One region of the Serratia sp. Res13-Sevr-LER1-36-b genome, then DNA from elsewhere that is predicted to be linked to it. Evidence: predicted binding sites of a transcription regulator. Region 1 holds the regulator's gene; each other region holds the start of a gene.

The links. The regulator PurR, encoded in region 1, represses purine synthesis genes. The targets are predictions, from matches to a motif close to CANGCAAACGTTTGCNTG.
Region 2: purT (formate-dependent phosphoribosylglycinamide formyltransferase) is a predicted target of PurR. The motif match lies at 4,064-4,081, and genes of this name have one in related genera.
Region 3: purM (phosphoribosylformylglycinamidine cyclo-ligase) is a predicted target of PurR. The motif match lies at 5,639-5,656, and genes of this name have one in related genera.

Annotation. Positions count from the first base shown of each region.
Region 1 is NZ_JADACK010000005.1:721,229-728,781, forward strand. It holds gene IMQ33_RS04390 (MATE family efflux transporter) at 1-347, opposite strand, end outside; gene IMQ33_RS04395 (riboflavin synthase subunit alpha) at 683-1,327, shown strand; gene IMQ33_RS04400 (I78 family peptidase inhibitor) at 1,370-1,663, shown strand; gene cfa (cyclopropane fatty acyl phospholipid synthase) at 1,704-2,855, opposite strand; gene punC (purine nucleoside transporter PunC) at 3,196-4,401, opposite strand; gene punR (DNA-binding transcriptional activator PunR) at 4,527-5,447, shown strand; gene purR (HTH-type transcriptional repressor PurR) at 5,504-6,529, opposite strand; gene IMQ33_RS04425 (YnhF family membrane protein) at 6,854-6,943, shown strand; gene sodB (superoxide dismutase [Fe]) at 7,008-7,553, opposite strand, start outside.
Region 2 is NZ_JADACK010000017.1:19,973-27,525, forward strand. It holds gene pabB (aminodeoxychorismate synthase component 1) at 1-1,198, opposite strand, end outside; gene IMQ33_RS10065 (glycosyltransferase) at 1,475-2,482, shown strand; gene IMQ33_RS10070 (YoaH family protein) at 2,546-2,791, shown strand; gene purT (formate-dependent phosphoribosylglycinamide formyltransferase) at 2,829-4,007, opposite strand; gene dbpA (ATP-dependent RNA helicase DbpA) at 4,219-5,601, shown strand; gene IMQ33_RS10085 (YebG family protein) at 5,687-6,013, shown strand; gene yqfB (N(4)-acetylcytidine aminohydrolase) at 6,053-6,361, shown strand; gene IMQ33_RS10095 (S9 family peptidase) at 6,549-7,553, shown strand, end outside.
Region 3 is NZ_JADACK010000023.1:276,398-283,950, forward strand. It holds gene pstA (phosphate ABC transporter permease PstA) at 1-754, shown strand, start outside; gene pstB (phosphate ABC transporter ATP-binding protein PstB) at 783-1,595, shown strand; gene IMQ33_RS18910 (polymer-forming cytoskeletal protein) at 1,608-2,348, opposite strand; gene IMQ33_RS18915 (DUF1993 family protein) at 2,660-3,166, shown strand; gene speG (spermidine N1-acetyltransferase) at 3,209-3,766, opposite strand; gene purN (phosphoribosylglycinamide formyltransferase) at 3,879-4,517, opposite strand; gene purM (phosphoribosylformylglycinamidine cyclo-ligase) at 4,517-5,554, opposite strand; gene upp (uracil phosphoribosyltransferase) at 5,810-6,436, shown strand; gene uraA (uracil permease) at 6,557-7,553, shown strand, end outside.

The sequences.
Region 1 (7,553 bases):
ATCATGTCGATCACCAACTGGCTGTTATAAATCACGGCGATAATCAGTAGTGAAACCCCTGATGCCAGCCAAAAGCCCTGGCGCACCTGATACGCGATACGATCGCGGCGACCCGCGCCGTTGAGTTGGGCGATTACTGGGGTCAAGGCCAGCAGTAAACCGTGGCCGAACAGAATGGTCGGCAGCCAGATAGAGGTCCCGACGGCAACGGCGGCCATATCCGTGGCGCTATAAGAGCCAGCCATGATGGTATCGACCACGCCCATTGCGGTTTGGGATATTTGCGCGATGATGACCGGAATTGCGAGGGCCAATAAACTACGCGCCTCAATAAAGTACTTCTGCACGTATACACCTTTCTAATTATTTATGGGGAAGGGGTGTCGCTGCATCAGCAACAACTAAAAACTGCGGAATATGCCCAAAAGATTGTACCTGCTAGCCGGGTTTTAGCAAAGGTTGTAACGAAATAGTTATACCGGCCGTCTTTCAAGCTGTAGCTTGAAATCCATAGAGTATCTATCCGTCGCCTTGAAACTACAGCGTTGTTAGCTGAGGACACTAATCCCAGGATATAAACTAGGCAAGCACTGCTTTTTTGCCGTTGTGCGTTTGGTTTTCTGCCGTAACTGGGGCAAACTGCTTACAGCGCGTTGAACATAGTCATAAAGAAGAGGCCAACATGTTTACCGGTATCGTACAAGGCACCGCCCCGCTGGTTGCCATTGATGAAAAACCCAACTTCCGTACCCACGTTGTTGAAATGCCTGATGAGCTGTTACCAGGGCTGGAGTTGGGGGCCTCGGTGGCCCACAACGGCTGCTGTCTGACCGTCACGGAGATCGCAGGCAATCGCGTCAGCTTTGACCTGATCAAAGAGACCCTGCGGCTGACCAATCTTGGCGATCTTAAACTGGGTGATGTGGTCAATCTGGAAAGAGCCGCCAAGTTTAACGATGAAATCGGCGGGCACCTGATGTCCGGGCATATTATCTGTACCGCGGAAGTCACCAAGATTTATACCTCGGAAAATAATCGCCAGATCTGGCTGCGTATGCCGAATATCGATTTGATGAAATATGTGCTGCATAAGGGTTTCATCGGCATCGATGGCATTAGCCTGACCATAGGCGAGGTGGTCAATAACCGTTTCTGTGTGCATTTGATCCCGGAAACCCTTGAGCGCACCACGCTGGGTAAAAAGCGCCTGGGCGACAAGGTCAATATAGAAATCGATCCGCAAACTCAAGCGGTGGTGGATACCGTCGAGCGTGTGCTAGCCAATCGTGAGGCTGTGTTAGCTGTCACCAAGCCGCCAGTACCCTAAGCCTGAGAATCCTGTACCGATAACCCTACATAGGAGCCAAACGTGAAGTTTTATGGGAAAACGATGATGCTAGCGGCGCTGTTGGCGCTGACCGCCTGTTCAAGCTCCCCAGAACAGGCGAACTCACAGTCTGCCGAGGCTGAAGATGATACCTGCGGTGCATCGCAGTATCAGAATTATGTGGGTAAACCGTTGTCTGCGTTGGACGGGGTTAATATTCCCCAGCAGGTACGGACTATTCCTTATAACTCTATGGTAACCATGGACTTCAATCTAAAGCGCTTGAACTTCCTGGGTGACAGTGAAGACAAAATCATTCGCGTTTATTGCGGTTAATAACCCTTTACCCCAACCCTGTGGGTTGGGGTAAAGGATTTTAGCGGGGAACTCGCAGACCGCCTTCGACACCTTTAGGGCTGAATACTACCTGCCAAAGTTGAATATCGCGAGCGCGGAACGCTCCTGCGCAGGCATTAAGGTAATAACTGAACATCCTTTCAAAACGTTCGGAATAGCGCGATGCCAGCAGTGGCCAGCTCTGTTTGAAACGTTCATACCAGGCCATCAGGGTGCGATCGTAATCTGCGCCGATATTATGCCAATCTTCCATGACGAAACGGCCTTCGCTGGCCTGGGCAATATGTTTCACCGACGGCAGACAGCCGTTGGGGAAGATATATTTATTGATCCACGGATCAACGTTCATATCGGTCTCGTTGGAACCAATGGTATGCAACAGGAAAATGCCATCGGGTTTTAAATTACGTTCCACTACCTCGAAATAGGTTCGGTAGTTCTTCGGCCCAACGTGTTCGAACATGCCGACTGAGACGATGCGGTCAAACTGCTGGTGGAGATCGCGGTAGTCCTGCAGTAGAATTTCCACGTCCAGACCGGCACAGCGCTCTTGCGCCATTTTCTGCTGTTCTGCGGAGATGGTGACCCCCACCATGGAAACGCCGTAGTGCTTGGCCGCATACGTAGACAGGCCGCCCCAGCCACAGCCGATATCCAATACCCGCATACCAGGCCGCAGGTGCAGTTTTTCGCAAATTAGCCGTAGCTTGGCCTCTTGCGCTTCTTCCAACGTCGTGGCCTGTTGCCAATAGCCGCAGGAATATTGCATATAGGGATCCAGCATCTGGGTAAACAAATCGTTACCCAGGTCGTAATGCTCCTTGCCAACGATCCAGGCGCGTTTTTGGGATTGCAGATTGGTCAGGCGGGCGGCGGCAATACGCAAGATATCCTTCAGGTGGTGGGGCAGTTTCTTTTCCAGGCCAGCTGCGACAACCCGCTGAAAAAATATGTCCAGCCGTTCGCACTCCCACCAACCGTCCATATAGCTTTCGCCCAGCCCCAGAGAGCCGTCTTGCAGTACGCGTTTAAAGAAATTGGGATTATTGATCTGAATATCGAAAGGGCGTGAACCATTGATTTCAATACCGGCCATGCTAAGCATTTCATGAGCGATACGATACCAATGGTTATCCTGGATGCTCAGATCTTCTATACACGATGAACTCATAGCTTCTCCATCACCTTCTTCTGACTTATGATCCTGCAGAATTTAATGTAGCCAATTTCTACAGGGACATACGTATACCTACGGTAAAAATTCACCGTGGTGTCTGAAATTCGACTTGAACAGAGGAAATTTAAGAGACTCCCTGCGTCAAAGGACGCGGGTAAATGCAACCTTAAATAAAGTGTGATGCCATCCACGTACGCAGCAGTTGCTGCAATAAGAGCTTAGTATAACTGTTATTCTAAAAGGTCGTTTTTGAGTATAGGCTTGCCGAGGCGTAGACTCAACTGCAAATCGCGCTCGGCAAGAATTTTCATTAAGTGACTATTTACAGAGATAATTATGACACGGAGTCGACACGCTCCTGCCGTGTTACCTGCGTTTCATCCGTTCCTTTCCCACGCTGCATCAGATAGCCCAAGGCTGCTAAAAATACGGTAGCAACCATTACGGTAACCGTGGCTAACAGCGGTTGGGCGATAAATGCCGAAACCAACAGGCTGGCGATAAAACATAATCCCAGCTGTAGCGTGTTTTGCAGCGCAGCGGCTTTGCCGCTGTTGTTGGGGAAGGGCATCAACGCATTGGCCACTAAAATAGGATAGCTGGCACCGTTAACTAATGCCATAAAGCAGAACGGGATCAACAGTGTGGTCAACGTCGGTTCGCTCAGGGTGGCAATCAGATACAGTGCTACCATGCTGATGCCATAAGCTACCAGCAGCCATGGCAACAAGGTTTTGCCAGAAATGCGATTTAAGGCGCTACGGCAGCTGTAACCCCCCAATAAGAAAGCCAGCGTTTGTGGCACATAGCTTAGGCCAATATCGTTAGGGCTATACCCCATATCGCCGAGGATAAAGGGTGAGCCCGTCAGCCAGGCGAAGAAGCCGGCAGAACAGGCGGCAAAAACCATCACGTTGCCGCTGAAGACCGGGGATTTCAAGATCTGCATAAAGCCAAGGCTGGGCTTTTTATCGGCGGAAGGTACCAGTCTGCTACGGTCTTTCAGCAGTAAGGTGGGGATCAGCAGCAGGGCGGTAATCCCCAACAGCACGGCGAAGATGGCCCGCCATCCCATATGGTTGAGCAACCAGGCGCCTAGCAGCGGGGCCAGCGCCGGAGAGAGTGCGACCAGCGGCATAATGGAGGCGAAAACGCGGTTGGCTTTGCCATCGCGGTAACGATCAACCACGATCGCCTGCCAGGTGACGGCGGCGGAACACACGCCAATGGCTTGGATAAAGCGCAGTGACCACAGTTGTGCCACGTTTTCGACCCACAGCATACCTAGACAGCCGACGGCGAACAGTGCCAGGCCAATCAATAACACGGGCTTACGGCCAATGCGGTCAGACAGCGGCCCCCACAGCAACTGGGCGAAGGCAAAGCCTGCCAGGAAGATACTCAGGCTGGCGCTGATCGCCCCAGCGGAGATTTGCAGATCCTGCTGCATGGCCCCAAAGGCGGGCAGGTACATATCGGTAGCCAGATAGCCCAACATACTTAGGCCGGCCAGGTAGAACATAAATCCAAAATTTCGCATTGCTATTTCTCGTTAAAATTATGTTGTCGCAGGTTTTGAAGCGCCGGCAAGTGTATACGGCTGGATCTCTGCTTGTGAAACGGTAATATTTGCAAGGTGCTGTTAAAAAATTTGAAGGCAAAGTTATGTGGTCTGAATATTCACTCGATGTGGTAGATGCGGTGGCGCGAACCGGTAGTTTCAGCGCAGCGGCGCAGGAATTGCATCGCGTTCCCTCGGCGGTGAGCTATACGGTGCGCCAACTGGAGCAATGGCTGGCGGTGCCGCTGTTTGAACGCCGTCACCGCGATGTGGAACTCACGCCAGCGGGGGCGCTGTTTGTTAAAGAAGCACGGGTTGTTATCAAAAAAATGCTCGATACCCGACGACAGTGTCAGCAGGTGGCCAACGGTTGGCGCGGGCAATTGCGGATTGCGGTCGATCTGATCGTCAAACCTCAGCGCAGCCGCCAACTGGTGCTGGATTTTTATCGCCATTTCCCCGACGTAGAACTGATAGTGCAGCCTGAAGTATTCAACGGCGTGTGGGATGCACTGGTCGATGGTCGCGCTGAGATGGCCATTGGTGCAACGCGGGCGGTGCCGGTCGGCGGCGGTTTTGCCTTTCGCGATATGGGTTTTATGAATTGGCTCTGCGTAGTACATGCTAAACATCCGCTCGCCGCCTTGCAAGGAAAGCTGCGCGACGATCAACTACGGCCTTATCCCTCGTTGCTGTTGGAGGATACTTCGCGCAATTTACCCAAGCGGGTGACCTGGTCGCTGGACAACCAGCGGCGGCTGACCGTGCCGGACTGGGTTTCGGCGGTAGATTGTTTGCGTGCCGGGCTGTGTGTGGGCATGGTGCCCGCGCATCGAGTATTGCCGTTGGTACAAAGTGGCGAACTGGTGGTGTTACCACTGCATGAGCCTTTCCCGCCCAGCGCCTGCTGCCTGACCTGGCAGCAAAACGCCCAGTCTCCGGCCATGGCCTGGCTGTTGGACTATCTTGGCGACAGCGAAACGCTGAATCAGGAATGGCTCAGTGAAGAGGGGCCGGGTGATTAATCGGGCGCGGCATATTGCGGCGCCCCTACGGAGAAATATGGGTTAAGAAATAGGACTTAGCGGCGGTAATCGACAAAAGGACCATCTGCCACGGAGCGACGCTCAATAAGTTTTGGATGCACTTCAATCACCTGCGACTCTTCACGCTTGCTGATGATGCGATCTAACAGCATGGTAAAGGCCATCTCGCCCAGGCGCTCTTTAGGCTGGTGAATGGTGGTCAGAGCGGGAGTGAAGTAGCGGGCATTACGCACGTTGTCGTAACCAATAACCGAGATATCCTGCGGTACACGCAACCCCAGCTCATCGGCGGCGCAAATCGCCCCCATGGCCATAATATCGCCGCCACAGAAAACGGCGGTTGGGCGATGCTTTTGCGACAGGATCTGATGCATGGCTTTGTAGCCAGATTCAGGCTCGAAATCCCCCTGCACGACCCATTCTTCGCGCACTTCGATGTTGGCTTCCTTCATGGCCTTCAGAAAGCCCTGGTGGCGACCTCCACCGGTATTACGCGCCAGTTGACCAGGAATGGCACCGATGTCCCGGTGGCCACGTTCGATCAGGTAGCGGCCTGCCAGGTAACCGCCCTCGAAGGCATTGTCGATAATGGTATCGGTGAAGTCTCCGCGCGCGGTACCCCAATCCATCACTACCATGGGAATATTACGGTAATCTTCCAGCATGCCCAGTAGCTGATCTGGATATTCTGAGCACATCACCAGCAGGCCATCGACGCGCTTTTGCGCCAACATCGCCAGATAGGCTTGCTGTTTATCCAGATTATTGTGCGAGTTACACAAGATCAGGGTATAGCCTTTGCTGTAACAGCTGTTTTCAACCGCTTCGATCACTTCGGCAAAATAGGGGGCCTCGCTCGAGGTGGCGAGCAAACCGATCGATTTGGTGTGATTGACCTTGAGACTGCGGGCTACGGCGCTGGGTGAATAGTGCAGCTCTTTGATGGCGGCCCAAACGGCCGTTTTGGTATCTTCGGCGACGAAACGCGTTTTATTGATAACGTGCGATACGGTAGTGGTAGAAACGCCAGCGCGTTTGGCCACATCTTTAATCGTTGCCATGTAAAAAATGACTCCTAAACCCACATGTTACAGCATGTAAGTATGATGTTAATCGTTTGCCTACGTAGATCCTTCCCCAGATAAGCGAAAACTGAGTTTTTAGTGCTGAAGTCGTAAATCGCTTGAACAGGGAGGGGCAGTTTATCGGTACGCAGTAGTGAACTGCGGATTTTGTCGCAAATTGAAGAAAAGTGGAAGAGCTAATCGGTAATTATCAGCGGGGAAATCAAAACAAGATTTTAATCACGGACTGTGGGAAAATGATTTGACGTATAAACTGTGTGGCTTATGCTCTGGAAAAGCCAATCTGAGAGGGAGTTGTATATGGATACCAATTTGAAGATGTCATTACTCACCACCGTGGGTGCTTTGGCAATGATTATTGCTTTCAGTTTTATTGCCGCATTGAACTGATCCGCAGCAGAAAAACAAAGGCGCAGCTTGATGCTGCGCCTTATTATTAGCTAGCCACCCGCCGTTAAGCCAGGTTTTCTGCCACGAACGCCCAGTTCACCAACGCCCAGAAGTTTTCCAGGTACTTTGGTCGCGCATTGCGGTAGTCGATATAGTAAGCATGTTCCCACACGTCAACGGTCAATAGCGGAACGTCTGCGCCGGTCAGCGGGGTTGCCGCATTCGAGGTGCTGACGATCGCCAGACTACCGTCCGCTTTTTTCACCAGCCAGGTCCAGCCCGCGCCGAAGTTTTTCACGGCGGCATCGGTGAACTGCTCTTTAAAGGCGGCGAAGGAGCCGAATGACTTATTGATGGCCTCTGCCACTGCGCCCGTTGGCTCGCCACCACCTTGCGGTGATAAGCAGTGCCAATAGAAGGTGTGGTTCCAGACCTGAGCGGCGTTGTTGAACACGCCGCCGGTGGAGGTCTTGACGATCTCGACCAGGGATTTGCCTTCGAACTCGCTGCCTTTCACCAGATTGTTCAGGTTAACCACATAGGTGTTATGGTGCTTGCCATAGTGGTATTCCAGCGTTTCTGCGGAAATGTGCGGTTCGAGAGCGTTTTT
Region 2 (7,553 bases), on a different contig from region 1:
AAACGCTGAGATAGCCAATGCTACCGCAATAGGCATTACGGCGCTGCGGCTCCAGTTCCTCGATGATTTCCATTGCCCGCACTTTGGGCGCGCCGGTAATCGAACCGCCGGGAAAACAGGCGCGCAACAGCTCGCTAGCCGAGCGGTTAGCGGGCAGGGTGGCAGTAATGGTACTGACCAGATGATGTACCGCCGGGAATGGCTCAACCACGAACAGTTCCGGCACTTTGACGCTGCCAGGCTCTGCCACACGGCCAATGTCATTACGCAGCAGATCGACAATCATCAGATTTTCGGCCCGGTCCTTGGGTGAATTGGCCAACTTTTGCGCCTGTTCTGCATCCAGCGCGGCATCAACAAGGCGGGGTAGCGTACCTTTGATGGGCCTGGTCTGGATCTGCCGATCGGCCAACCACAGGAAACGTTCTGGTGAAACACTCAACACCGCGTTGGCGGGCAGGCGCAGGAACGCAGAGAACGGCGCACGGTTGCTGGCGTTTAACTGCTGGAATGCCTGCCATTCGTCCCCTTGATAAGGGGCGGAAAAACGCTGAGCCAAATTGATCTGATAGCAATCGCCACTGCGCAGATAGCTCTGGATACGCCGGAATTTCTCGCCATATTGCTGGCGCGTCATGTTGGCCTGCCAGTTGCCGGTCAGGGCGAAGGGGGGCTGTGGCACAACCCGCTGTTGGTTAAGCCATTGCCAGCGCTGTTCTACATCCCCATAGCTGAGCAGGGTCAGTTTTTGCTGATGATGATCGGCGATCAGTGCCCAGTCATAAATGCCCACCGCCATATCCGGCAGCTTGATATCGGCCTGTGCCAACTGCGGCAACGCTTCGATACGTCGTCCCAAATCATAGCCAAAAAGCCCTAGCGCTCCCCCTTGAAAGGGAAGTTCGCCGTTCAGCGGCGGATGCAGGTTGAGAGCGTCTAGCTGTTGCTGTAACAGCACAAAGGGATCTTCAGGCGAGTTACTGCGAGTCCCTCCCTGCTGGATCTCGGTGCTGGCACCGCAAGTAGTCAGCGTGGTGCGCGGTTCTGCCACCAGAATGTCAAACCGGTTATGCGGGTGCTCGGCAAAGCCTGAATGCAGCAGCATAGCCCAAGGCCGTTGTGCCAATGGAGCGAACAGCGTTAATACGGCTTCGCGCGTATAGGGTAACGATTTGAGGTTTGGGGCGGTGACATTCATAGGGTTCAATCAACCTGATTCACGTAAACAGCGGTGTTGGCAGCCATTCTGCCACATTACGCCATAGGGTGCTGCTTACAGATTAGCCGGATGAAAAGTAAACCAAGCGTAAATGGAGCATTTTTTGCCACGTCTGCCATAATATAAAATGTAAAATGCCATTATATATTCGCTGAAAGAAATTTCCTCGGTGAATATTTTAATAAGTAAAATAATAATAAAGGTATCTTCTTTTACCCGATAATTATTCTAATTACCCCGCAGGTGAGGGCAGCAATGTCATTAAAATTAAGCGTTATTGTTCCTTTGCATAATGTTGGGGAGCTATTTATTCCTTTCTTGAATTCATTGCTGGCGCAACATGAGCAGCAGTTGGAGGTGATCATCGTTAACGATGGCTCCACCGACGGCTCAGGAGAGATCGCGCACCGCTACGCCGCGCAGCATCCACATATCAAAGTCATCGATCAGCCCAATTCAGGGGTCTCCAATGCTCGCAATGCCGGGCTCGCCGTGGCCCGAGGCAAATATGTCGCCTTCCCCGATGCCGATGATTTATTGGATCCGAAAATGTATTCAACGCTGCTTACATTAGCCGAAGAACATCAATTAGACGTGATGCAATGTAACGGCGAACGCTATTTTGCAAGCAATGGTGATTTGCAACCCATTATTCCTGCTACGCGCCTGAAAGATACGGCGGTTATTTCTGGTGCACAGTGGTTGGAAAATGCGTTGAAATCAAGACGCTTTATTCATGTGGTGTGGTTAGCCGTGTATCGCCTGGATTTTATCAAGCAGCACCAACTCTATTTCGAACCTGGTTTACACCACCAGGATATCCCATGGACCACCGAGGTGATGTTCAATGCTCAACGAGTTAAATACCTGAGCAAACCGCTATATCGCCAACGGGTACACGACCGCTCGATCAGCAACCGTCGCCGTACCGGGAAGGCGAACGTCGAGTATCAACGCCACTATATGAAAATCGTCGAGATGCTGGTGGCACTGAATCAGCGTTACAGCAGCAAGATCTCGATTTGTGCGGCCTTCCATTGGCAGATCGCGCGTGAGGCACTGGGGATTTGCCATAGTATTCGCCGTGAGCCCGAACTGCAGGCGCAACAACAGATCGCTGAAGATTTCTACCGGCGCGGCATTCAGCGGATGATGATCGACAATATGCGGGGGATCAAGCAGACATGGCATGTGATGTTGTGGCTGCATCGCTTAAAACAGTGGCGCATTGATAACGTGACTCCCTTGCGGGCCAGCGAATAACAGGTGTAGGGATCTGCGCCGTTAGCGCGTATAATTCACGCCTATTTTACCGGGGAGAAATACATGCTTGCAGGTATGCCGTCACTGAGTCACCAAGAACAGCAGGAAGCTGCTGAACGTATCCATTTGCTGATGGGGCAGGGCATGAGCAGCGGAGAGGCCATCGCGACGGTGGCACAGGAAATCCGTGAAAAACATCAGGGCGATCAGGTTAGCGTGATGTTCGACGATGAAGAAGAACAAGAACATCAGCAGGAAGAACCGACCGAATATCTGGACGAAGATAGCGAAGACGACGAAAACTACTGACGTTAGCGGGGGTCGGTATCCCGAACCCCCAACCGCTTTACCCTTGCACCGTCACCGCAGCAGCGGCCTGCTTAGCCAGCTCTACCGCTTGCTCTACTTCTGGTGCAACGGCCAGTGCAACGCCCATCCGGCGTTTGCCCTCGATGTTCGGTTTACCGAATAGCCGCACCTGATTATAACCACTTAGTGCCGTCTCCAACCCACTGAAACGCACATTGTCGCTGCTTAGTTCTGGCAGGATCACCGCAGAAGCGGCCGGCCCGAACTGGCGTATCGCGTTAATCGGCAGCCCAATGAAAGCGCGTACGTGCAGCGCAAACTCGGACAGATCCTGCGAAATCAGCGTGACCATGCCAGTGTCGTGCGGGCGTGGGGAGACCTCGCTGAAAATCACCTCATCACCGCAGACGAACAGCTCAACGCCGAACAGGCCAAATCCACCCAGTGCGTTAACCACCTTTGCGGCGATCGCCTGAGCACGGCTTAATGCCAGCTCTGACATCCGCTGCGGTTGCCAGGACTCGCGGTAATCCCCATCTTCCTGACGGTGGCCGATCGGCTCACAGAAATGTACGCCATCGACGGCGTTGATGGTCAGCAGGGTGATCTCGAAATCAAACTTGACCAGTCCTTCAACAATGACCCGGCCTCCGCCAGCGCGGCCACCAAGCTGTGCGTAATCCCAGGCGGCACCCAGTTGCTGCTCTTCACGGATCAGGCTTTGCCCTTTGCCGGATGAGCTCATCACTGGCTTGACGATGCACGGGTAACCGATTTCGGCCACCGCTTGGCGGAAGTTTTGCTCGTTATCGGCAAAGCGGTAGCTGGAGGTGGGCAGTTCCAGCGTTTCAGCGGCCAGACGGCGAATACCTTCACGGTTCATGGTCAGACGTGTGGCTTCGGCACAGGGGACGACGTGATGGCCCTGTTGCTCCAACTCAACCAGCATGCTGGTGGCGATAGCCTCTATTTCCGGCACGATAAAATCGGGGCGTTCCTGTTCGATCAACGCTTTGAGCGCCGAACCATCCAGCATATTGATGACGTGGCTACGGTGTGCCACATGCATGGCTGGGGCATCGGCGTAACGGTCGACGGCAATCACTTCCAAGCCTAAACGCTGGCATTCGATGGCCACTTCTTTGCCCAGCTCGCCTGAGCCGAGTAGCATAACGCGGGTGGCGGCAGGACGCAGGGCGGTTCCAATAGTTAACATAGTCTGATACCTGGATCTGAATGAATTCACGGGTCTGACACTGAGCGCGCAGTATATACGAAAACGATTGCGTACGACCAGCGGTGCATATTAACTGCTTTTTTTAACGCTGAAATCCGGAAACCCCACCAACTCTGTTATCATCTGCGCCTGATCCGGTGCCAGCCAAGCGCAGCGCCGCCTTTCCACTTGCTATATAAGAGTTATTGCCGTGAGCACAGTTTCTTTTTCTTCCCTGCCGCTGCCAGCTGAACAGTTGGCCAACCTCAACGAACTGGGGTATGCCGAAATGACGCCGGTACAGGCCGCAGCACTGCCTGCCATCCTGAACGGGCAGGACGTACGTGCCAAAGCGAAAACCGGTAGCGGTAAGACGGCGGCATTTGGCATCGGCCTGCTGGATAAAATCAACGTTGCCAAAGTGGCAACCCAGGCGCTTATTCTGTGCCCGACGCGTGAGCTGGCCGACCAGGTGAGCAAAGAGCTGCGTCGCCTGGCCCGCTTTACCCAGAACATCAAGATACTGACCCTGTGTGGTGGCCAGCCGGTGGGGCCACAACTCGACTCCCTGGTGCATGCGCCGCACATTGTGGTGGGTACACCGGGCCGTGTGCAGGAGCATCTGCGCAAGAAAACCCTGGTGCTGGACGAGATGACCGTGCTGGTGCTGGATGAGGCCGACCGCATGTTGGATATGGGCTTTGCCGATGATATCGATGATGTGATCAGCTACACGCCGCCACAGCGCCAGACCCTGCTGTTTTCTGCCACCTATCCGGCGGGCATTGAGCGTATTAGCGCCCGTGTACAACGCCAGCCACTGAATGTGGAGGTCGAAGATGGCGATGAGCAAGCCTCTATCGAACAACGTTTCTATGAAACCACTCGCGATCAACGTCCTGCGGTGCTGGTGAGCGCCATCCGCCATTATCAGCCAGCGTCCTGCGTGGTGTTCTGTAACACCAAGCGTGATTGCCAGAGCGTGTATGAAGCGCTGGAAGCTCGTGGTATCAGTTGCATGGCGCTGCATGGCGATCTTGAACAACGCGATCGTGACCAGGTGCTGGTTCGCTTTGCCAACCGCAGCTGCCGTGTACTGGTAGCGACCGATGTGGCCGCGCGTGGTCTGGATATCAAAGAATTGGAGTTGGTGGTCAACTACGAACTGTCGTTTGACCCTGAGGTTCACGTCCACCGCATTGGCCGTACTGGTCGCGCCGGCCTGAGTGGGTTGGCGATCAGCCTGTGTACGCCGCAGGAAATGGTGCGTGTTCATGCTCTCGAAGAGTATCTGTCCATGCGCGCAAAATGGTCACCCGTGTCTGAGCTGAGCGGGGCGCCTAACACGCCGCTGGAAGCGGAAATGGTCACCCTGTGCATTGACGGCGGCCGCAAGGCTAAAATTCGCCCTGGCGATATTCTGGGGGCGTTGACCGGTGACGCCGGGCTAACGGCGGCAGAAGTCGGCAAGATCGACATGTTCCCGGTGCATGCCTATGTGGCTATCCGTAAGGCCAGCGCCCGTAAGGCACTGCAACAGCTTCAGCAAGGTAAGATCAAAGGCAAGAGCTGCAAAGTGCGGCTGTTGAAATAATAAACGGCAGGGCGCTTGCAGCCCTGCCCGAAATCACTCTATACTGTATAAAAACACAGTATCATAACCTTTGAGGAAGATGCTCATGGCTGTTGAAGTGAAATATGTAGTAGTGAGAAACGGTGAGGAAAAAATGACTTTCGCAAATAAGAAAGAAGCCGATGCCTACGACAAAATGTTGGATCTGGCCGATAGCCTCGGTGAATGGTTGCAGCAAGCGCCAGTCACGCTGGAAGAAGAACAGCGTGAAGGGTTGAGCTTCTTCCTGGCGGAACACAAAGATGTGCTGGCGCAGATCCTGCGTGGTGGTGCCCCGCAAGAAGCCGCCAAAAAGCCCGCTAAAACCAAAGGTGAGAAACCTGCCGCCGCCCCGGAAGAAGGCGCTGCGTCAGAAGAGCAGCAGGCCGCCTAAGCAGTGTTACAGCAACATGACCATAACCAAGGATCCAGCATGTCCCGTGAGATAACCTTCTTCAGCCGTTTTGAGCAAGATATTCTGGCTGGGCGCAAAACCATCACCATTCGGGATGCCAGCGAGGCTCACTTCCAGCCGAATGAGGTGCTGCGTGTCAGCCGCAATGAAGACGGCGTATTTTTCTGTTATATCGAGGTAAAGTCGGTAACGCCGGTGCGCCTGGATGAGCTAACGCATGAACATGCGCAGCAGGAGAATATGACGCTCAGCGAACTCAAGCAGGTGATCCAGGATATCTACCCAGGGCTGGATGAGCTGTTTGTCATCGCGTTTACCAAACGTTAGCCTCGGTTCGCCACTTAATCCTCCGCATCGCCCCAGCCACTTTTGTGGGAACTGGCGCGATGTTGTGGAGGAAATCCTCCATCTTGTCTGTTCTGACACCTCCATTGAAAAAATAGCTACGTGGCTTGTTAAGCTGGTGAAATTCGTGTCACTCTTGCCTTAATCAAAGTAAGCGGATGATTTAGCAATGATGACACCTCCCAAGGCAGAAAAACGGCCTTACCCAATTACCATCCATGGTGACACGCGTGTGGATGACTACTACTGGCTGCGCGATGACGAACGTACCGATCCCCAGGTATTAGACTATTTGCGGGCTGAAAATGCCTACACCGACGCGCAGCTAAAGCCACAACAGGCGCTGCGTGAAACTCTGTATCAGGAGATGGTTGCGCGTATTCCACAGCAGGAACATTCCGTGCCTTACGTCAGGCGTGGTTTCCGCTATCAGACCCGGTATGAGCCGGGTAATGAATATGCGCTGTATGTGCGGCAACCCGCAGCGGCTACTGAGCTTTGGGACACCTTGCTCGATGGCAATCAGCGTGCGGAAGGGCACGAGTTCTATACGCTGGGCGGGTTGGACGTCAGCCCGGACAACCAGCGTCTGGCCGTAGCGGAAGACTTCCTGTCGCGCCGCCAATACGATATCCGTTTCAAGGATTTACGCGACGATAGCTGGGCCGATGAGGTACTGGAAAACACCTCTGGCAATTTCGAGTGGGCGAATGATTCCGCCACCGTCTACTACGTGCGTAAACATGCCAAGACATTGCTGCCATATCAGGTCTATCGCCACGTGGTGGGCAGCGATCCGCAGCAGGACGTGCTGATCTACGAGGAACAGGATGACACTTTCTACGTCAGCCTGGAAAAAACCACCTCCGAGCGCTTTATCCTGATCCACCTCAGCGGTACCACCACCTCAGAGATCCTGTTGCTGGATGCGAACAGTGCAGACAGTAAACCGCAGATGTTTGCGCCGCGCCGCAAAGATCACGAATATGCCATCGATCACTACCGTGAGCATTTCTACATTCGTTCTAACAGAAACGGCAAGAACTTTGGCCTGTACCAGAGCGAGCAGGCTGACGAAAGCCAATGGCAGGAACTGATTGCCCCGCGCACCGATGTCATGCTCGAAGGGTTCAGCCTGTTCCGTGACTGGCTGGTGGTGGAGGAACGCATCGCC
Region 3 (7,553 bases), on a different contig from region 1:
GGCGATCTTTGGTACCGTGTTGATGGTGATCCTGATGTCGATCGTGGTGATGCCGTTTGGCGTGATTGCCGCCGTCTATCTGCACGAGTATGCCGGTAATAATCTGCTGACGCGGCTGATCCGCATCTCCGTAGTGAATCTGGCGGGGGTGCCATCGATCGTCTACGGCGTATTTGGTCTGGGGTTCTTTGTCTATATGGTAGGGGGGTCGCTCGATCGGCTGTTTTATGCCGACTCCTTGCCGAACCCGACGTTCGGCACACCGGGCGTACTGTGGGCCGCATTGACCCTGGCATTGCTGACCTTGCCGGTGGTGATTGTCGCTACTGAAGAAGGGTTGTCGCGTATTCCCGTTTCGTTGCGCCAGGGATCATTGGCTCTGGGAGCCACCCGGGCGGAAACTCTCTGGCGGATCGTGCTGCCGATGGCGGCACCGGCGATGATGACAGGCCTGATCCTGGCCGTAGCACGTGCGGCGGGGGAAACGGCACCGCTGATGCTGGTTGGCGTAGTGAAATCGGTACCGGTGCTGCCGGTGGACGATATTTTCCCCTATTTGCACCTGGAACGTAAATTCATGCACCTGAGCTTCCAGATCTACGATATGGCATTTCAGAGCCCCAGCGTAGAAGCAGCGCGGCCACTGGTGTTTGCCACGGCATTCCTGCTGGTGTTAATTGTCGTTGGGTTGAACCTGACGGCAATGGGTATCCGGCATTCGCTAAGGGAACGGTATAAAGCATGGTCGCAATAACAAGGTTAAATCTTTTGGGGAGTGCCAAATGAGTCTGATAACGCCGGGCAGCCTACCTCGGTTGGACGTCCAGCATCTTGCCGATGAGCATACCGCGCTGGCGGTCAACGGCCTGGATTTGTTTTATGGTGACAAGCAGGTGCTGCACAATATTTCGCTGCGTATTCCCAAACACCGGGTGACGGCGCTGATCGGTCCTTCTGGCTGCGGCAAGTCGACGCTGTTGCGCTGCTTTAATCGCATGAACGATCTGGTGGATCGCTGCCGGATTGACGGCGAACTGCAACTTAATGGCGAAACCATTTCCGGCCCGCAGATTGACGTTGCCGCTTTGCGGCGGCGCGTGGGCATGGTATTTCAGCGGCCAAACCCGTTCCCGAAATCGATCTACGAAAATGTGGTTTACGGCCTGCGCTTACAGGGCGTCCGTGACAGGCGCATTCTGGATGAAGCCGTGGAGCGATCCTTACGTGCCGCCGCGCTGTGGCATGAGGTGAAAGATCGGTTACGGGAAAATGCGTTCCGCCTATCCAGCGGCCAACAACAGCGGTTGGTGATTGCACGGGCGATCGCGGTTGAACCGGAAGTGTTGCTGCTCGATGAACCGACCTCTGCGCTGGATCCGATTTCCACCTTAACCATCGAGGAATTGATTTCGGTGCTGAAACAGCGCTACAGCGTGGTGCTGGTGACCCACAACATGCAGCAGGCCGCGCGGGTTTCCGACTATACGGCGTTTATCCACCAGGGGACGCTGGTGGAATATAACGATACCGACGCGATTTTCACTTCGCCACGCCAACGCCGTACAGAGGATTACATTACTGGCCGCTATGGCTGACGGGCGAGGAGCTTAATTGGCATGCTTGCTCGACTGCGGGGTCGGTTGTTCCTGTTGTTCAGGTTCAACCTTTTTCAGTGCGGTCACTTTTGCCTGAGCGGGCTGGGCCTGTGGAGGCGTTTTTTGCATCAACTGCGATTGGCCAATAAACAGGCCGCCTTTCTCGATGGAGATTTCGTCGGCGAAAATATCACCGCGCATGCTGCCCTTCGGCTGGATTGACAGCGAGTCGGCGAAGCAACGGCCTTCAACGGGGCCATTGATCATGATTTGCTGGGCGCGGATCTCGCCTTTGACATGGCCGCTGGTTTCAATGCGCACCATGTGGCTGCAAATGATGTTTCCCTCAACCCGGCCTTCGACAATGATATTGCCATCGCCTTCGATCACACCGGTGAACAGCGCACCATTGGAGATAAAGGTGTCCTTCTTGGCACGGATTGGCTTGATGGCGTCGGCAACTTCAGGCAGGGCGTTTGGCTCAGAGTGAGCAGCCGGCTGAGGCACGGGCTGATCGATCAGCTCCTGCGCTTTTTCCTCATTAACGGCTTTATTTTTCTTATTGAATGACAGCATTTGATCCATCCTTGTTATTTTGTAGATAAACGCCAGCGTAGCCAACAGTGCCAGGACCAAGGCGGCCAGCAGCGCGCGTTTTAAGTAGATACCGGTGAAGCTGATCCCTGTCAGCCAGAGAACGATGGACAGTGTCCATAATCCCCATATACACCATAATAAGTTGTAATTACGCATGTTTTTCAGGCCGTTAGAAGTCCATTCGCCGCGAAAGTGCGGGATGCCAGGCGGCAGCCAGCGTGACGGTTCCTGCAGGGCTATCCGTAGTAGCGAGTGATGATACCTAATAATGCGAGCTAATTCACCACTCGCTTGGCCAACCAAGGATATTCTCAAAGGGTCACAAAAATTGACTATTTATATGATTTTTAATGTTAAATAGATTTTTTGCATGAATATGGGGGTGCGGACACACTCTGTCAAACAACTGAACGACATTACTCCGGCAACCGGCGTAAGATGGCTGGTCACTCACATCTGGAGGTTGTATGTCTTTATCGATTTATGCCCATTCCCCATTACAGTTTGTCCGTGGTTTGCAGATCCTGTCGGCGTTACTGAAAAAAGGTGAGCAGTTCTTGCAGCAGAAGCAGCAGGCTGAAAGCGTGCTGTTAGAAGCTCGACTGGCGCCAGATATGTTTCCACTGCTGCGGCAAGTACAAATTGCCAGCGATGCTGCCAAAGGCGCAGTGGCCAGATTAGCCGGGCAGGAAGTACCGTCCATGCCGGATAACGAAGCCAGCTTTGCCGAACTGTACCAGCGTATCGAAAAAACCATCGCCTATGTGCAGGGCTTCCAGGCGGCAGATTTTGCCGAGGCCGATGACCGCAATATTGAGATTAAAAGCAAAACGCGTGACTTCCACTTCACCGCGCAAGATTTCCTGCTGACTTTCGCCATCCCCAACTTTTATTTCCACCTGACCACCGCCTATAACATCCTGCGTAATCAGGGTGTGGAAGTGGGGAAATGGGATTATCTGGGCGCGAAGTAATTCTGCATCTTTCGGGGAGAATAATATCTCCCCGATTGGCTGTTATTTGATCAATGGCTTATCACCAGACTGGGCCGTCTTGAACTTCGCTAAATACTGCGGCTGGAAGATGCACATGCGCAGCACGGTGCGGTATGCACCGCTAACGAAGAATTCGTCAATCAATTCGCCTTCGACCTCAAAGCCCAGCTTGCTGTAAATATGGATCGCCTTCGGGTTTTCTTTATCGACGATCAAATACAGCTTATACAGGTTAAGTACCGAGAAGCCGTAGTCCATCGCCAGTTTGGCGGCGGTGCTGGCGTAGCCTTTGCCCTGATGCGCCGGATCGATGATGATCTGGAATTCGGCGCGGCGGTGGATATGGTCGATCTCTACCAGTTCAACCAGCCCGACCTTGGCCCCTTCATGCTCGATGATAAAACGCCGTTCGCTCTGATCGTGAATGTGTTTATCGTACAGATCGGAGAGCTCGACAAAGGCTTCATAAGGTTCTTCGAACCAGTAGCGCATGACGCTGGCGTTGTTATCCATCTGGTGAACAAACGCCAGATCTTCCCGCTCCAGCGGGCGCAGCCTGACGTTGGTGGTACTCGACATACATTCTCCTAGGTATCAGTAATCTGGCAAAAGTATAACCCCAGGAGCAGATTCAAGGCGAAAAAAAACGGCGCCGTGAAAGGCACCGTTTAGATTGCGGTTAAATTGCGGATCAGTCGGCGGCATAACCTTGCGCTGGCAGGCGTTCATCGTCCAGCCAGGCGGCGTTATCGCGCATTGCCAGCCGCCCTTCGATAAACCAGCTCACCACCAGAGGATATATGGTGTGTTCCTGGGTCTGCACCCGCTCAATGATCTCATCTTCCTCGTCACCGGGGAAGATCGGTACCTTGGCTTGCAGGATCACCGGGCCACCGTCGAGCTGCTCCGTGACGAAATGCACCGAAGTGCCATGTTCGGCGTCGCCGTTGTCGATAGCCTGACGATGGGTATGCAACCCAGGGTATTTCGGCAGCAGGGAAGGGTGGATATTCAGCATGCGCCCGGCATAGTGCTGCACAAAGGCGTTGCTGAGAATGCGCATATAACCGGCCAGCACCACCAGATCGGGTTGGTATTGGTCGATAGCCTGCGCCAACGCGGCGTCAAAGGCTTCGCGATCGGCAAAGGCTTTGGCATCCAGCGCTTGAGCGGCAATGCCAGCCTCTTCGGCACGCTGCAGGCCATAAGCCTGCGCGTTATTGCTGAATACCGCCACGATAGTGGCGGCAATCCGGCCCTGTTGGCAGGCATCGATCAGTGCTTGGAGATTACTCCCCTGGCCGGAGACCAACACCACAATCTTTTTCATCACTGGATGACCACTTGTTGTTCGTCAGAAGAAGCGGTCAGTTTACCAATCTGCCAGGCTTTTTCACCCGCGGCGGTCAATATTGCGATGGCTTTTTCTACCGACTCCTGTGGCAGCGCAATCACCATACCGACACCGCAGTTAAAGGTACGGTACATTTCATGACGGCTCACGTTGCCTGCCTGCTGCAACCAACTAAACACGGCAGGCCACTGCCAGCTCGACTCGTCGATCACCGCCTGCATCCCTTCTGGCAACACACGTGGGATATTTTCCCAGAAGCCGCCACCGGTCAGGTGAGCAATCGCGTGCACTTCCACTTTCTCGATCAATTCCAGTACCGATTTGACGTAAATCCTGGTCGGCTCGAGCAGATGATCTGCCAGCGGTTTGCCTGCCAGGTCAGTGGTGGTGGGGTCGGTCTTGCTCACTTCGAGGATCTTGCGCACCAGCGAATAACCGTTGGAGTGCGGGCCTGAAGCGCCCAGAGCGATCAGCGCATCGCCGGACTGTACTTTGCTGCCGTCGATGATTTCGGATTTCTCAACCACGCCCACGCAGAAACCAGCGACGTCATAGTCTTCACCGTGGTACATGCCGGGCATTTCGGCGGTCTCGCCACCCACTAACGCACAGCCGGACTGTTTACACCCTTCGGCAATCCCGGTGATCACGCTGGCGGCGGTATCCACATCCAGCTTGCCGGTAGCGAAGTAATCGAGGAAGAACAAGGGTTCAGCGCCCTGAACCACCAGATCGTTAACACACATCGCCACCAGATCGATACCGATGGTGTCGTGGCGTTTTAAATCCATCGCCAGACGCAGCTTGGTACCCACGCCGTCGGTGCCGGAAACCAGTATCGGCTCGCGGTATTTTTGCGGCAACGCGCACAGGGCGCCAAAACCGCCCAGTCCACCCATCACTTCCGGGCGGCGGGTCTGTTTCACTACACCTTTGATGCGGTCTACCAATGCGTTGCCAGCATCGATATCGACACCTGCGTCTTTATAGCTGAGAGAGGTTTTGTCGGTCACTGCGCGATCCCCACGACGGTTTGCGGTTTGAGAACGGTGCTTCCGGCGGTGGTGCCGGAACCAGGCGCGGCAATTCTAACAGCGCAAGCAAACGTTTGCGAGAACCATGTGAGCCCGCTCGAACTTTTCGTCTTCTATACTGTTGATCACGCTTTTGTTGATCTCGATCCGGCTATTGGTAGTGGCGTCGGAAGCAAAAGGCGGTATAATCCGGCGATTTTTTTGGCCGTCAACCACCTTAATAGGAGAAAAATGATGAAGATCGTTGAGGTGAAACACCCGCTGGTTAAGCACAAGCTTGGTCTGATGCGCGAACACGATATCAGCACCAAACGCTTTCGTGAGCTGGCTTCTGAAGTGGGTAGTTTGCTGACCTATGAAGCGACCGCCGATCTGGTGACAGAGAAAGTTACCATCGAAGGTTGGTGTGGGCCGGTTGAAGTTGAGCAGATTAAAGGGAAAAAGATTACCGTAGTGCCAATCCTGCGTGCCGGTCTGGGCATGATGGAAGGGGTGCTGGAGCACGTACCGAGCGCTCGTATCAGCGTGGTTGGGGTTTATCGTGATGAAGAAACCCTGGAGCCGGTCCCTTATTTCCAGAAACTGGTTTCCAACATTGACGAGCGCATGGCGCTGGTGGTTGACCCAATGCTGGCTACCGGTGGTTCGATGATCGCCACTATCGACCTCCTGAAGAAAGCCGGTTGTAGCAGCATTAAGGTGCTGGTGCTGGTCGCCGCTCCTGAAGGGATCGCCGCGCTGGAGAAAGCGCATCCAGATGTTGAGTTGTATACCGCTTCGATCGATCAATGTCTGAATGACAAAGGGTACATCGTGCCTGGCCTGGGTGATGCAGGCGATAAGATATTTGGTACCAAATAATAAATAAGCCGACCTGAGAGTCGGCTTTTTAATGCCCTTTGGATTGCCAACCCTGACAATCCATTGAGCATTGATCACCAAGCCAACACAACTGATATTAACTCAGAGGAAAAACACCCCATGACCCGTCGCGCCATCGGCGTTAGTGAACGCCCGCCGCTGTTCCAGACCATCCCACTCAGCTTCCAGCATTTGTTTGCCATGTTCGGGGCCACCGTGCTGGTGCCGATCCTGTTCAAGATCAACCCGGCGACGGTACTGCTGTTTAACGGCGTGGGGACATTGCTATATCTGTTTATCTGTAAGGGCAAGATACCGGCCTATCTGGGCTCCAGCTTTGCGTTTATTTCACCGGTGTTGCTGCTGTTGCCGCTGGGGTATGAGGTTGCACTGGGTGGCTTTATCATGTGCGGCGTGCTGTTCTGCCTGGTCGCGCTGATCGTCAAGAAGGCCGGAACCGGCTGGTTGGATGTGATGTTTCCGCCTGCGGCGATGGGCGCAATCGTTGCCGTCATCGGTTTGGAGCTGGCGGGCGTGGCGGCCAACATGGCCGGGCTGTTACCGGCGGAAGGCACCTCCGCAGACAGCACGACCATCACTATTTCACTGGTGACGCTGGGTGTTACCGTATTAGGCTCGGTGCTTTTCCGCGGTTTCCTGGCGATTATCCCGATCCTGATTGGTGTGTTGGTAGGCTATGCGCTGTCGTTCTTTATGGGCGTGGTGGATCTGACGCCAATCCGTGACGCACACTGGTTTGCCTTGCCGACCTTCTATACGCCGCGCTTTGAGTGGTTTGCCATCTTCACCATTCTGCCTGCGGCATTGGTGGTAATTGCTGAGCACGTTGGTCACCTGGTAGTCACGGCAAACATCGTTAAAAAAGATCTGCTGCGCGATCCTGGCCTCCACCGCTCAATGTTTGCCAACGGGATTTCCACCGTGATCTCCGGCTTCTTCGGCTCTACGCCTAACACCACCTATGGTGAGAACATCGGTGTCATGGCCATTACCAAGGTTTACAGCACCTGGGTGATCGGTGGAGCAGCAATTCTGGCCATTCTGCTTTCTTGCGTAGGCAAGCTGGCGGCGGCGATCCAGGTGGTACCGGTGCCGG